One region of the Variovorax sp. LjRoot84 genome, then DNA from elsewhere that is predicted to be linked to it. Evidence: predicted binding sites of a transcription regulator. Region 1 holds the regulator's gene; each other region holds the start of a gene.

Region 1 (4,546 bases):
GAAGATCTGGAACGCGTCCGCGCACTGCTCTCCAACGCCTGATTTCGTCCCCGCGCAGGCCAAGTCGGCCGCGGAGCGCGTGCTATCCTCGACGCAACTCCGCCCTGCGATCTCCCTCGTGAAACGCATGGCGCGACAGAAATCGAAGAACCGTCCGAGGACACCATGAGACTGATTTTGTTGGGCGCCCCCGGGGCAGGCAAAGGCACGCAGGCAGCCTTCATTTGCCAGAAATACGGCATTCCTCAAATCTCGACCGGCGACATGCTGCGCGCCGCCGTCAAGGCCGGCACACCGCTCGGGCTCCAGGCCAAGGCCGTGATGGATGCCGGCGCCCTGGTGAGCGACGACCTGATCATCAACCTCGTCAAGGAACGCATCGCGTTGCCGGACTGCACCCAGGGCTTTCTGTTCGACGGCTTCCCGCGCACCATTCCGCAAGCCGAGGCCATGCGATCGGCGGGCGTCAAGATCGACTACGTGCTCGAGATCGACGTGCCTTTTGCCGACATCATCGAACGCATGAGCGGGCGCCGCTCGCATCCGGCGTCGGGGCGCATCTACCACGTCAAGTTCAACCCGCCGAAGACCGAAGGCAAGGACGACCTCACGGGCGAAGACCTGATCCAGCGCGAGGACGACAAGGAAGAAACCGTGCGCAAGCGGCTCGAGGTCTACAGCCAGCAGACCCGGCCGTTGGTCGACTACTACTCGGCCTGGGCCAAGGCGGACCCGGCCGCAGCGCCGAAGTACCGCGCCATCAGCGGCGTCGGCACGGTCGACGAGATCACTCAGCGCGCGCTGGGCGCCCTCGGCAGCTGATCAGGCCGGGCTGGAGCGCAGCCCGTAGACCTTGCCGTCGGCGAACAGGTATTCGACGCGCATCACCGGCTCGCCCTTTTCTTCCTTGAAGGTGAAGCCCACTGCCGAGATGGTCGCGCCGGACTTGATCTCCGAAACCTTCCAGGCCTCCATTCGCGTCAGCGGCGCGAGTTCGAGCGTCCACTGGCGATCGGCGCGGCGCGGCGCGGTCGCCTTGGCAAGAAGTCCGGGGCCATCGACCGGCGCGCTCTGCGCGGGCGGCTGTCGCGTTGCGAGGTCTGCCGGCACCTTGAGACCCGGCGGAACCTCGATCACCAGCTCGGCATGCGGGTTCTGCCAACGCGCGCGCACGACCTTTCCTTCCAGGTAGAGCGGACGCCCCTGGTCGAAGCTGCTCCAGCCGTGGTGCGCCCAGGCGAACGGGGTGACGACGGGAAGGGATGCGGCGGCGATGACGATGCTGCGACGTTTCATCGGAAAAACTCCTTCTTCTCTTCAGTACGCGATCCAGCGGCCGCAGAACACGACGGCCAGCCAGATCGCAGTGGACAACAACATCTGTACCCGCGCCAGCGCATCGAGTTTGCGCAAGGACCTTCGCGCGTGGAACCAGCCCGCGTTGCATCCGGCGGCCAGCAACAATCCCATCTTGATCACGAAGGCCCGGTTGGCGAGCAGTTCGGCCGGCTGGGTCGCGAACATCAGCGAGCCGCTGGCCGCCGCCAGCGTGAAGCCGCAGAGCGCGATCGACAGCGACAGCCTGGCCATCGCCTGCACCGGCAAGGCAGCCGCACGTCCGAACACCCGCAGCTCGAGCGCCACGAGATTGCCGAGCAGGAGTGCGATGCCGATGATGTGCACCGCCTCCAGCGCCGGATAGGCCCACGAGTGCGATTGCAGAGCGCTGAACATGGCCTCAATCGGCGGCCGGCTGATCTGCCATCAGCTCCAGCACCAGCGCGATGCGCGCCTTGACGGGAGTCAGTGCGCCCGCGTCACGCAAGAGTGCATTCGGCGCCGGCAGGATGCGGCCCTGCGTGCATCGCGTGGCGCGCACGACCGCAATGCCGGCAGCCTGCGCCCGCAGCGCGGCTTCTTCCAGCGCAAGGTGCAAGGTGCCGTTGCCGGTGGCCGCGAGCACCAGGCCCTCTACCGGCTCGGCGGCGCCGGACTGGCGCTCGCGAATCAGTGTGTCGATCAGGCTGCCGCGCGCCTCCGCATGACTCATCACGATTTCCACATGGGGCCAGCGGGCGGCATTCGTCATCCGTTCGAAGAGCTCGCGCGCATCCTGTTGCGGCGATACCGGCCAGCTTCGGAGGCCGCGCACCGCGCCCTCCTCCACATAGGCCACCGGTCCCGCATCGCCGGAGTCGAAGGCGTCGAGCCGGTAGGTGTGGACCTTCTGGACGTCGAAGGCGCTGTGCACCGTGCCCGCGCAGACGGCCACCACGCCCAGCGCGCCGGGGCTGGACGCGACCGCGATCGCATCGCGCACGTTCTGCGGGCCGTCTGGCGACAGCGCGGTCGCGGGCCGCATCGCGCAGGTCAGGACCACCGGCTTCGACGGAGCCAGCACCGACTGCAGGAAGAAGGCTGTTTCCTCCAGCGTGTCGGTGCCATGGGTGATGACGAGGCCCGCTACGTCGGGCTCGGCGAGCCAATGGGCGCAGCGCTCGGCCAGCGTACGCCAGATCGCAAAGCTCATGTCCTTGCTGTCAATCTGCGCCACTTGCTCGGCCGCGAGTGCGATGCCTTCGGGCGCCTCGATGCCGCCCAGCAGTTCCGTCACGCCTACTTGCCCGGCCGTGTAGCCGATGTTGTCGCCGGCCGCCGTAGCGCGGCCGGCGATGGTGCCGCCGGTGCCCAGAACGATCACGCGGCGCTTGCCTTCTCGAAGGGTATCGACCATGTCTTGCCAAACCTCCGGAAACTGGTTAAAAATACAGGTACTGGATATTCAGCCAGTGCCGCAAGGAGTCATCAATGCAGTTCGCCGTCAAGCTTACCGCCCGCCAGCAGCAGATTCTGGACTTGATCCAGAGCGCCATCGCACGCACCGGCGCCCCGCCCACGCGTGCCGAGATCGCCGCCGAACTGGGCTTCAAGTCGGCCAATGCGGCCGAAGAACATTTGCAGGCCCTGGCACGCAAAGGCGTGATCGAACTCGTGAGCGGCACCTCGCGCGGCATCCGCCTCAAGGGCGACGCACTGCGCTCGCTGAACGAATCGCGCAACAACCAATTCTCCCTGTCGCTGCCCGGCATGGCCCAGCTCGCGCTGCCGCTGATCGGCCGTGTGGCTGCAGGCTCGCCCATCCTCGCGCAGGAGCACGTCGACCAGACCTACTACGTCGAGAACACCCTGTTCCAGCGCCAGCCCGACTACCTGCTCAAGGTGCGTGGCATGTCCATGCGCGACGCCGGCATCATGGATGGCGACCTGCTGGCGGTGCAAGCCACCAAGGAAGCCCGCAACGGCCAGATCGTGGTGGCCCGGCTGGGCGACGAAGTCACGGTCAAGCGCCTCAAGCGCAACAAGCAGGTCATCGAGCTGCATGCCGAAAACCCCGACTACCCCACCATCGTCGTTCAGCCCGGCGAGCCTTTCGAGATCGAAGGCTTGGCCGTAGGCCTGATCCGCAACACGATGCTCATGTAGGGGGTCCAAACCCCGGCCGCGACAGGTGGCGGGCGTATGGCCGAGGGCCATCACCCTGTAGCAGCCGATGAAAGCAATCCTGCCTGTGTTCAACCTCTGACTTTTCTGGAGTTCACATGGGAATCGCTCTTCTCAGCCTTGCTGATCTGTTCATGCCGCTGCAATCGCTGGCCGATCGCTGGATGCCTTCGCGCCGCAGGCGTTCGTCCGGCCTTCGCTATGTCGGCATTCGGCCCAGCTGTGCCTCTGCACCCGCGCCGACGCGTCCCCTGCGCGTGGTACGCACGGTCGATGCGCAGCGCCCCGGCCAGAACGCGGGCCGCGTCGTGATCTCGGGCCGCATGGCGGACGTCTGCGCCGAACTCGATCGGCTGGCCGCCCTGGAAGCGGCGGACACCGTGCCGCGCGCCAGCCGCCTGCATTGAGCGAGGCGATGCCGATCGGCAATTGAAGCCGTACCGAGCCTGGGTTATCCCCGGGCAGCGTGCGCCTGTGGAACGCAGGGCACGGAGTACGCGGATGGTGCGAGGCACAATGGCATGCCATGAACATTGTGATCCTCGACGACTACCAGGACGCGGTGCGCAAGCTGCGCTGCGCTTCCAAACTCGACGCGTACGCGGCCAAGGTCTACACCAACACGGTCAAAGGCATCGGGCAGCTCTCGGTGCGGCTCAAGGATGCCGACGTGATCGTGCTGATCCGTGAACGCACACAGATCTCTCGCCAGCTGATCGAGAAGCTCCCCAAGCTCAAGCTCATCTCGCAGACCGGCCGGGTCGGCAGCCACATCGACGTGCATGCGTGCACGGAGCAAGGCATCGCGGTGGCCGAAGGCACGGGCTCGCCGCTGGCGCCGGCCGAACTCACCTGGGCGCTGATCATGACGGCGATGCGCCGCTTGCCGCAGTACATCAGCAACCTCAAGCATGGCGCCTGGCAGCAGTCGGGGCTCAAGTCGGCTTCGATGCCTCCCAATTTCGGGCTCGGCTCGGTGCTCAAGGGCAAGACGCTTTGCATCTGGGGCTATGGGCGCATCGGCCAGCTGGTCGCACGCTATGGG
Region 2 (4,546 bases), 3.1 Mb from region 1:
GGGCGATCGCGTCGCGGTCATGATGCCGAACTGCCTGCAGTACCCGATCGCGGTGTGCGGCATCCTGCGCGCCGGGCTGATCCTCGTGAACGTCAACCCGCTCTACACGCCGCGCGAGCTCGAGCACCAGTTGAAGGATTCCGGCTCCAAGGCGATCGTGATCATGGAGAACTTCGGCGCCACGCTGCAGCAATGCATCGCGTCCACGCCGGTCAAGCACGTCGTGCTGAGCGGCATGGGCGATCGGCTCGGTCTGCTCAAGGGCGCGCTGGTCAATTACGTGGTGCGCAACGTCAAGAAGATGGTGCCCGACTTCAGCCTGCCCGGCGCCGTGCGCTTCAACGACGCGCTCGACAAGGGGGCAGGGCGCGGGCCGACGCCGGCGCCGATCGGGCCTGACGATGTCGCGGTGCTGCAGTACACGGGCGGCACCACCGGCGTGTCCAAGGGCGCCGTGCTGCTGCATCGCAACGTGATCTCCAACGTGCTGCAGTCCGAGGCCTGGAACGAGCCGGTCATGCAGAAGGTGCCGGCCGGCGAGCAGCCCACCAGCGTCTGCGCCCTGCCGCTCTATCACATCTTCGCGTTCACCGTGAACATGATGCTCAGCATGCGCACCGGTGGCAAGCTGATCCTGATCCCGAATCCGCGCGACATCCCGGCCGTGCTGAAGGAACTGTCGAAGCACACCTTCCACAGCTTCCCGGCCGTCAATACCCTATTCAACGGGCTGGCCAACCATCCGGACTTCGGCACCGTCGACTGGAAGAACCTCAAGGTCTCGGTCGGCGGCGGCATGGCGGTGCAGGGCGCGGTGGCCAAGCTCTGGCTCGAGAAGACCGGCTGCCCGATCTGCGAAGGCTACGGCCTCTCCGAGACCTCGCCGTCGGCCACCTGCAACCCGACCACCAGCACCGCCTATACCGGCACCATCGGCGTGCCGCTGCCCAGCACCTACCTGAAGCTGCTCGACGACGACGGCCATGAGGTGCCGATGGGCCAGCCGGGCGAGATCGCCATCAAGGGCCCGCAGGTGATGGCCGGCTACTGGCAGCGTCCCGACGAAACGGCCAAGGTCATGACGGCCGACGGCTACTTCAAGTCCGGCGACATCGGCGTGGTCGACGAGCGCGGCTTCTTCAAGATCGTCGACCGCAAGAAGGACATGATCCTGGTCTCGGGCTTCAACGTGTATCCGAACGAGGTCGAAGAAGTGGTCGCGCAGATTCCGGGCGTGCTCGAATGCGCGGCCGTGGGCATCGGCGACGAGAAGACCGGCGAGGCCGTCAAGCTCGTGATCGTCAAGAAGAACCCGGATCTCACCGAGGCCCAGGTGCGCGACTTCTGCCGCGCCAATCTCACCGGCTACAAGCAGCCCAGGGTGGTGGAGTTCCGCACCGAGCTGCCGAAGACGCCGGTCGGCAAGATCCTGCGGCGCGAGCTGCGCGACAAGAAGTAGCGGGCACTTCCATGGCGGGGCCGGTCGCGATCGTTGCCGCCATGCAGGAGGAGCTGGGCGCGCTGCTCGCCGCGATGCCCGACGAGCAGCGTGTGCGCGTCGCCGGGCGGGATTTCTGGGTCGGCCATCTGCATGGGCAAGCCGTCGTGGCGGTGCTGTCGCGCATCGGCAAGGTCGCAGCGGCCACCACGGCCACTGTGCTGCTCGAGCGTTTCGGCGTGCGCGCCATCGTCTTCACCGGCGTTGCAGGTGGGCTCGGGCCCGGCGTGCGGGTGGGCGACGTGGTGGTGGCGACCAAGCTGCTGCAGCACGATCTGGACGCCTCGCCGATCTTTCCCAAATACGAGGTGCCGTTGACCGGGCATGCGCGCTTCGCGGCCGACACCGCGATCAGCGATGCGCTGGCCGCCGTGGCCGCCGGCCTGCTGCGCGATCCGGTCGCGCTGCTCGGGCAGACGGTGGTCGACGACTTCGGCCTGCAGGCGCCCCGGCTGCATCGCGGCCTGCTGGTGAGCGGCGACCGCTTCGTCTCGACCGCCGCCGAAAGCGATGCGCTCCGGCGCGAGTTGCCCGACGCGCTGGCGGTCGAGATGGAAGGCGCCGCGGTGGCGCAGGTGTGCCACGATTACCGCGTGCCATTCGCCGCGGTGCGCACGATCTCGGACCGCGCCGACGACGCGGCGCATGCCGACTTCCTGCGCTTCGTCGCCGCCGTCGCGAGCCGCTACAGCCTCGCGGTGATCGACGCCTGGCTCGCCACGCTGTCCGGCCGAGCGGCTACTTGAGCCAGCCGCGGCGGCGGAAGTACCACATCGGCACCAGGGCGCTGGCGACCATCAGCACGATCGCGTACGCGTAGCCGTAGCCCCATTCCAGCTCCGGCATGAGCTTGAAGTTCATGCCGTACACGCTCGCGATCAAGGTCGGCGGCAGCAGCGCGACGCTCGCCACCGAGAAGATCTTGATGGTCTTGTTCTGGTTGATGTTGATGAAACCGACGGTCGCATCCATCAGGAAGTTGATCTTGTCGAACAGGAAGGCGGTGTGGTTGTCGAGCGACTCGATGTCGCGCAGGATCTGGCGCGCCTCCTCGAACTGCTCGGCGTTCAGCATGCGGCTGCGCATCATGAAGCTCACCGCGCGGCGCGTGTCCATCACGTTGCGGCGGATGCGGCCGTTCAGGTCCTCCTGCCGCGCGATCGCGGCCAGCACCTCGCCGGCCAGTTCGTCGCTGACGTTGCCTTCCAGCACTTTCTTGCCCGCGACTTCCAGCTCGTCGTAGATGTTCTCGAGCGAGTCGGCCGAGTACTCGGCGTCGGCATCGAAGAGCTTCAAGAGCACTTCCTTGGCATCCTCGATCAGGCCGGGTGCGCGGCGCGCGCGCATGCGCAGCAGGCGGAACACCGGCACGTCTTCGTCGTGAATCGAGAACAGCACGCCGCGGCTGCGCAGTTCGGTGTTGTGCTGGTTGAGGATGAAGGCGACGCGCACGGAGCGCGGGTTCTCGGCGTCATCGATCAGGAAGTCGCTGCGTACGTGCAGCTCGCCGTTGTCTTCTTCGTAGAAGCGCGCCGACTCCTCGATGTCCTCGTCCATCGCATCCTCGGGGATGGACAGGCCGTAGTACTGCTTGATCCAGCGCTTTTCTTCGAGTGTGGGGGATTCGAGATCGACCCAGATCGGCTGGAACTGAGAGAGCTCTTCGAGGGCCTCGATTTCTTCCTGGACAAGGCGGCCGTTGGCGAGCGTGAAGATATTGAGCATGGCTCACTCCCGGTGAATTTTTGTGGCGGTTGGCGAGGGTTCGGGGCGCTTTCAAGTCCCTGGCCAACAACGCATCACAGGGGAGTTGAAAGCTGCCGAGGCGGAACGGTTTCCATGCAAAGTCTCCGGTTGCAGCGAGGCGCGATTATGTCATCGGCCCCGGCGCTTTTCCGCTGGCATCTGGATGGACATCCAGTAAAGTCGCGGCGATGCAAAGCCTCGCGACACCCGCACCCACGAGCCAGGCCGAGCGCCTCGCGGCCGCGCTCGCCACGCTCAACGACGAGCAGCGTGCGGCGGTGGAGCACGGTGTCGGCACGGCCCTCGGCGAGGCTCCGGAAGACCAGCGGCCGCTGCTCGTGATTGCCGGCGCGGGCTCAGGCAAGACCAGCACGCTCGCGCATCGCGTGGCCCACCTGATCGCGCGCGGCGCCGATCCGCAGCGCATCCTCTTGCTGACCTTTTCGCGCCGCGCGGCGCAGGAGATGGAGCGCCGCGCGGGCCAAGTGCTGGCGCGCGTGCTCGGCCTGAAATCCGATGCGCCGCCGGCCTTGCCCTGGGCTGGCACCTTCCATGGCATCGGCGCGCGCCTGTTGCGCGAACACGCGGCGCAGATCGGCCTGCACGAGAACTTCACTATTCACGACCGCGGCGATGCCGAAGACCTGATGGGCCTGGTGCGCAACGACATCGGCCTCGCGTCCATGGAGCGGCGCTTTCCGCGCAAGGGAACCTGCCTCTCGATCTACTCGCGCGCCGTCAACAGCTGCGCGCCGCTGGCCGAGGTTCTCGCGCATGCGTTTCCGTGGTGCGCCGAATGGGGGGCCGAGCTCAAGCGCCTCTTCGGCGCTTACGTCGAAGCCAAGCAGGCGCAGCAGGTGCTCGACTATGACGACCTGCTACTGTACTGGGCCGAGATGGTGGCGGAGCCCGCGCTGGCGGCGCAGATCGGCGCGCGCTTCGACCACGTGCTGGTCGACGAGTACCAGGACACCAATCTGCTGCAGGCCGCCATCCTGCGCGCGCTCAAGCCCGACGGCCGCGGCCTCACCGTGGTCGGCGACGACGCGCAGTCGATCTACTCGTTCCGCGGCGCGACGGTGCGCAACATCCTCGACTTTCCGCAGCAGTTCACGCAGCCCGCGCGGGTGGTCACGCTGGAGCGCAACTACCGCTCGACCCAGCCCATCCTCGATGTCTCCAACGCGGTGATCGCCGCCGCTGCGGAGCGCCACGCCAAGACTCTCTGGACCGACAAGCCCTCGGCCGGACGGCCGCAGCTGGTGCTGGTGCCCGACGAAGCACAGCAGGCCCGCTTCGTGG
Region 3 (4,546 bases), 3.3 Mb from region 1:
GGGCGGCGGCCGCACCATGATCGAGGCCTACGAGGGCGGAAAGGCACCGCTGTTCGAGACCTACGCGCTGGGCCTCAAGCACAAGCACATCCCCGAGATCATGAAGTACACCGGCCTCACGCGCCGGCCGGTGTTCATCCCCTCGGTCGGCAATTTCAAGCAGGGCATGCTGGTGCAGCTGCCGCTGCACCTGGACGAGCTGCCCGGCCGGCCCAAGGCGGGCGACCTGCAGGAGGCGCTGGCCGCGCACTACGCGAAGAGCAATACGCCCGAAAAGTTCGTGAAGGTGCTGCCGCCCACCGAGGACGGCAAGATCGACGCCCTCGCGCTCAACGACACCAACGAGCTCGAGATCCGCGTGTTCCCGAACGAGGACCACCGCCATGCCGTCGTCATCGCGCGGCTGGACAACCTGGGCAAGGGCGCCAGCGGCGCCGCGGTGCAGAACCTCAAATTGATGCTCGGGCTCTGAGCCGCGCGGCTCAGGCCTGCTCGAGCAGCTGCTTCAAGGCCTGCAGGTCGCGCGCGATCCAGGCCGCATCGCGTTCGTAGGCCTGGTCGTCCATACCCGGCAGGCGGAGCAGCGTGAACTGCAGTTCGCAACGGCCGGGGCTCACCTCGATCACGCGGAACGGCACGTAGACCTCGGGGGCGCCTTCGGGGGCGCCCTCCGGCAACACCCAGTGATCCATCACGCCGAGTTCATTGGCCGGCGCAAAACGCAGGCGCGCACGGCCCGACGAGGTCTGAGCGACCCAGTGCCCGCCCTCGCGGCTGACCGCGCCGTCGGCCAGGCCGCTGGCCCATTCGGGCAGGCGCACCGGGTCGGCCGCCACTGCATAGGCGCGGCGCCAGTCGCAGGCCACCTGCCGCGTGATCACGCGCGACAGGGGCGACTTGTTTTCATTCATCGGGGTCATGTCGGAGCACCTTGGCGACGACGGCACTGGCAAATCCGCGCGCCAGCAAAAAGCGCGTCTGCTTCGCGCGCTCCGCCGCGTCATGCGGCAGCGTGCCGAAGCGCTGCCGCCACACTTCGAGCGCACGGTCGAACTCGCTGCCCGAGAGGCTTGCGAGCGCTTCGGCCACCGCTTCGGGCGCAACGCCCTTGTGCAGCAGCTCCTGGCGCACGCGCGCGGCGCCGTGCCGGGCCGCGCGCTGGTGCAGCACCGACTGCACCACCCTCGCCTCGCTGATGAAGTCTTTGGCGGCCAGCTCGTCGAGCGCACGCGCCAGCGTGCCGGGCTCTTCTTCGTACTTGGCCAGCTTGCGCTCGAGCTCGCTGCGCGAATGCTCGCGCTGGCTCAGGAGACGCAGGGCGCGGCCTTTGAGAGAAGGAGCGCTGAAAGCCATTGCACGAGGCTTACTTCTCGGCGGGCGTGACGTCTGCCGCTTCGGCCAGAAGCGGAATGCCCAGCGATTCGCGCACCTTGTTCTCGATCTCGCGCGAGAGCGCCGGGTTCTCGCGCAGGAACTCGCGCGCGTTGTCGCGGCCCTGTCCGATCTTCTCGCCGTTGTAGGCATACCAGGCGCCCGACTTGTCGACGATCTTGGCGTTCACGCCCATGTCGATGATTTCGCCCTCGCGGCTGATGCCTTCGCCGAACAGGATGTCGAACTCGGCCGTCTTGAAGGGCGGCGAAACCTTGTTCTTCACCACCTTGACCTTGGTCTCGTTGCCGATCGCCTCGTCGCCCTTCTTGATGGTGCCGATGCGGCGGATGTCCAGGCGCACCGAGGCGTAGAACTTCAGCGCATTGCCGCCGGTGGTGGTTTCGGGCGAGCCGAACATCACGCCGATCTTCATGCGGATCTGGTTGATGAAGATGACCATGCAGTTGGTCTTCTTGATGGTGGCGGTGAGCTTGCGCAGCGCCTGGCTCATCAGGCGGGCCTGCAGGCCGGGCAGCGAGTCGCCCATTTCGCCTTCGATTTCGGCCTTGGGCGTGAGCGCGGCGACCGAGTCGATCACGATCAGGTCGACCGCGCCGGAGCGCACCAGCGAATCGACGATTTCCAGCGCCTGCTCGCCGGTGTCGGGCTGGCTGATCAGCAGGTCCGACAGGTTCACGCCGAGCTTCTGCGCGTACTGCACGTCGAGCGCGTGCTCGGCATCGACGAAGGCGCAGGTGCCGGCCTGGCGCTGCATCTCGGCGATGACCTGCAGCGTGAGCGTGGTCTTGCCCGAGGATTCCGGACCGTAGATCTCGATCACGCGGCCGCGCGGCAGGCCGCCGACGCCGAGCGCGATGTCGAGGCCGAGCGAGCCGGTGGAGACCACCTGGATGTCTTCCAGCGCCTCGCCTTCGCCCAGCCGCATGATCGTGCCCTTGCCGAACTGCTTTTCGATCTGGGCCAGCGCGGCCTGGAGGGCCTTGGCCTTTTCGCTGCCTGCGACCGAGATGCTGGTGCCTTTGACGAGTGCGTCCATGTGGAAATCTCCTTGAATATCAACGGGTTGTGTTGGGCTCATCCAATCTGCTTTTAATCACAGGCTGGATGCTTGAACAGTAGTGTAGAGGTTGATGGATTCGAGTAAACCCATTTTTTGGTCAGTTTGCTTTACTATCGATCGCACTTGATAGACGCTGCATTTCCGATCGACCCCGACGCCTGGCGCCAAACCCACCTGGGCCGCCTGCTGGGCCATGCCATGCGCCGCTTCGACGAGCGCGTGCTGGCGCTGATGGCGCACGATGCCGACGTGCCGCTGGCGCTGTCGAACCTCGCGGCGCGCGCGCAGGTGAGCGCGGCGCACATCCACATCACGCGCCATCTGTCGCGCGAAGGCTCGCGCCTGACCGAACTCGCCGAGCGCGCCGGCATGACCAAGCAGGCCATGGGCACGCTGGTCGACCAGTGCGAGGCCTGGGGCCTGGTGACGCGCGGCCCCGACCCGCTCGATGCGCGCGCCCGGCGCGTGCTGTTCACCGCCGACGGCCTCGCCTGGCTGGAAGCCTTCCGCCATGCCGTGGCGCAGGCAGAAAAAGAGTTCCGCGCCAGCGTCGGCGACGAGATCGCCACCGTGGTAACCATCGGTCTCGAAGCCTATGCCGCGGCCTAGAATCCCAGCGTCTGGAGACACGCCATGCGAATACTGATTGCGGAAGACGACCAGGTGCTGGCGGATGCCCTGCTGCGCAGTCTGCGCACCTCGGGTTCGGCCGTCGACCATGTGGCGACCGGTTCGCAGGCCGATGCCGCGCTGATGACCAACAGCGAATTCGATCTGCTGATCCTCGACCTCGGCCTGCCCAACATGCACGGCCTCGAAATCTTGAAGCGGCTGCGCGCCCGCGGTTCGCAGCTGCCGGTGCTGGTGCTGACGGCGGCCGACAGCGTCGAGGAACGCGTCAAGGGCCTGGACTACGGCGCCGACGACTACATGGCCAAGCCCTTCTCGCTGCAGGAACTCGAGGCGCGCGTGCGCGCGCTCACGCGGCGCGGCATGGGCGCCACCAGCAATGCGATCAAGCACGGCCCGCTGGTCTACGACCAGGCCGGCCGCGTGGCGACCATCGACGGCAAGATGATCGAGCTCTCGGCGCGCGAACTCGGCCTGCTCGAGGTGCTGCTGCAGCGCGCCGGCCGGCTGGTGAGCAAGGACCAGCTGGTCGAGCGGCTCTGCGAGTGGGGCGAGGAAGTGAGCCTCAACGCGATCGAGGTCTACATCCATCGGCTGCGCAAGAAGATCGAGAAGGGCCCGATCCACATCGCCACCGTGCGCGGCCTCGGCTACTGCCTCGAGAAGATCCCGTGATTCCCCTGAGCCTTCGGTGAAGCTCTTCCAGCGCGCGCAGCGCTCCCTTTTCGGCGAGATCCTCGATTGGATGCTCACGCCGCTGCTGCTGCTGGTGCCGGTCAGCATCGGCGTCACGTGGCTGGTCGCGCAGGGCATCGCCAACGCGCCCTTCGACCGCGAACTGCAACACAACCTCCGCACGCTGGCCAAGCTGGTGAACCTGCAGCAGGACGCGGCGCAGTTCGTGCTGCCGCAGGCGGCGCGCGAGATCCTGCGCGGCGACGACGCCGACCGCGTGTACTACCAGGTGCTGGACGGGCATGGCGAGCTGCTGAGCGGCGAGCGTGACGTCCCTTTTCCCCATACCGACGAGCCGCCGGTGACGGGCACCGTGTACCTGCGCGACGGCGAGATGCACGGCAAGCCGGTGCGTGTGGCCTCGCTCTGGGTGGCGAGCGCCACGGCCGACGAACCCCCGGTGCTGCTGCAGATGGCCGAGACGCGCAAGAAGCAGTCGGTGCTCGCCGCCGAGATCATCAGCGGCGTGCTGCTTCCCCAGTTCGCGATCCTGCCGCTCGCGGTGCTGCTGATCTGGCTCGCGCTGGTGCGCGGCATCAAGCCGCTGTCGGTGGTGGAGGCGCGCATCCGCGAGCGCCGGCCCGGCGACCTGAGCCCGCTCGACGAATCCTCGGTGCCGCTCGAGGTGGTGCCGCTGGTGCTGTCGGTCAACGACCTGCTGAGCAAGCTCAACGATTCCATCGGCACGCAGAAGCGCTTCCTGGCCGACGCGGCGCACCAGCTCAA

What was found. Region 1 encodes LexA, which represses DNA repair genes until DNA is damaged. Its sites were predicted from a motif close to ACTGTATNNNNATACAGT; they were not measured.
Region 2: the regulator LexA is predicted to act here: its motif matches at 3,403-3,420, upstream of ACSQ9I_RS28530 (ATP-dependent helicase).
Region 3: the regulator LexA is predicted to act here: its motif matches at 2,495-2,512, upstream of recA (recombinase RecA).

What each region holds. Positions count from the first base shown of each region.
Region 1 is NZ_CAXUTE020000001.1:2,675,464-2,680,009, reverse strand. It holds gene kdsB (3-deoxy-manno-octulosonate cytidylyltransferase) at 1-42, shown strand, start outside; gene adk (adenylate kinase) at 166-822, shown strand; gene ACSQ9I_RS13580 (DUF6152 family protein) at 823-1,296, opposite strand; gene ACSQ9I_RS13575 (hypothetical protein) at 1,318-1,734, opposite strand; gene ACSQ9I_RS13570 (asparaginase) at 1,739-2,734, opposite strand; gene lexA (transcriptional repressor LexA) at 2,809-3,483, shown strand; gene ACSQ9I_RS13560 (hypothetical protein) at 3,600-3,908, shown strand; gene ACSQ9I_RS13555 (D-2-hydroxyacid dehydrogenase family protein) at 4,028-4,546, shown strand, end outside.
Region 2 is NZ_CAXUTE020000001.1:5,784,307-5,788,852, reverse strand. It holds gene ACSQ9I_RS28545 (long-chain-fatty-acid--CoA ligase) at 1-1,459, shown strand, start outside; gene ACSQ9I_RS28540 (5'-methylthioadenosine/adenosylhomocysteine nucleosidase) at 1,471-2,244, shown strand; gene corA (magnesium/cobalt transporter CorA) at 2,237-3,223, opposite strand; gene ACSQ9I_RS28530 (ATP-dependent helicase) at 3,433-4,546, shown strand, end outside.
Region 3 is NZ_CAXUTE020000001.1:5,987,590-5,992,135, forward strand. It holds gene argC (N-acetyl-gamma-glutamyl-phosphate reductase) at 1-472, shown strand, start outside; gene ACSQ9I_RS29505 (SRPBCC family protein) at 483-920, opposite strand; gene recX (recombination regulator RecX) at 904-1,353, opposite strand; gene recA (recombinase RecA) at 1,364-2,431, opposite strand; gene ACSQ9I_RS29520 (MarR family winged helix-turn-helix transcriptional regulator) at 2,579-3,064, shown strand; gene ACSQ9I_RS29525 (response regulator) at 3,089-3,760, shown strand; gene ACSQ9I_RS29530 (sensor histidine kinase N-terminal domain-containing protein) at 3,777-4,546, shown strand, end outside.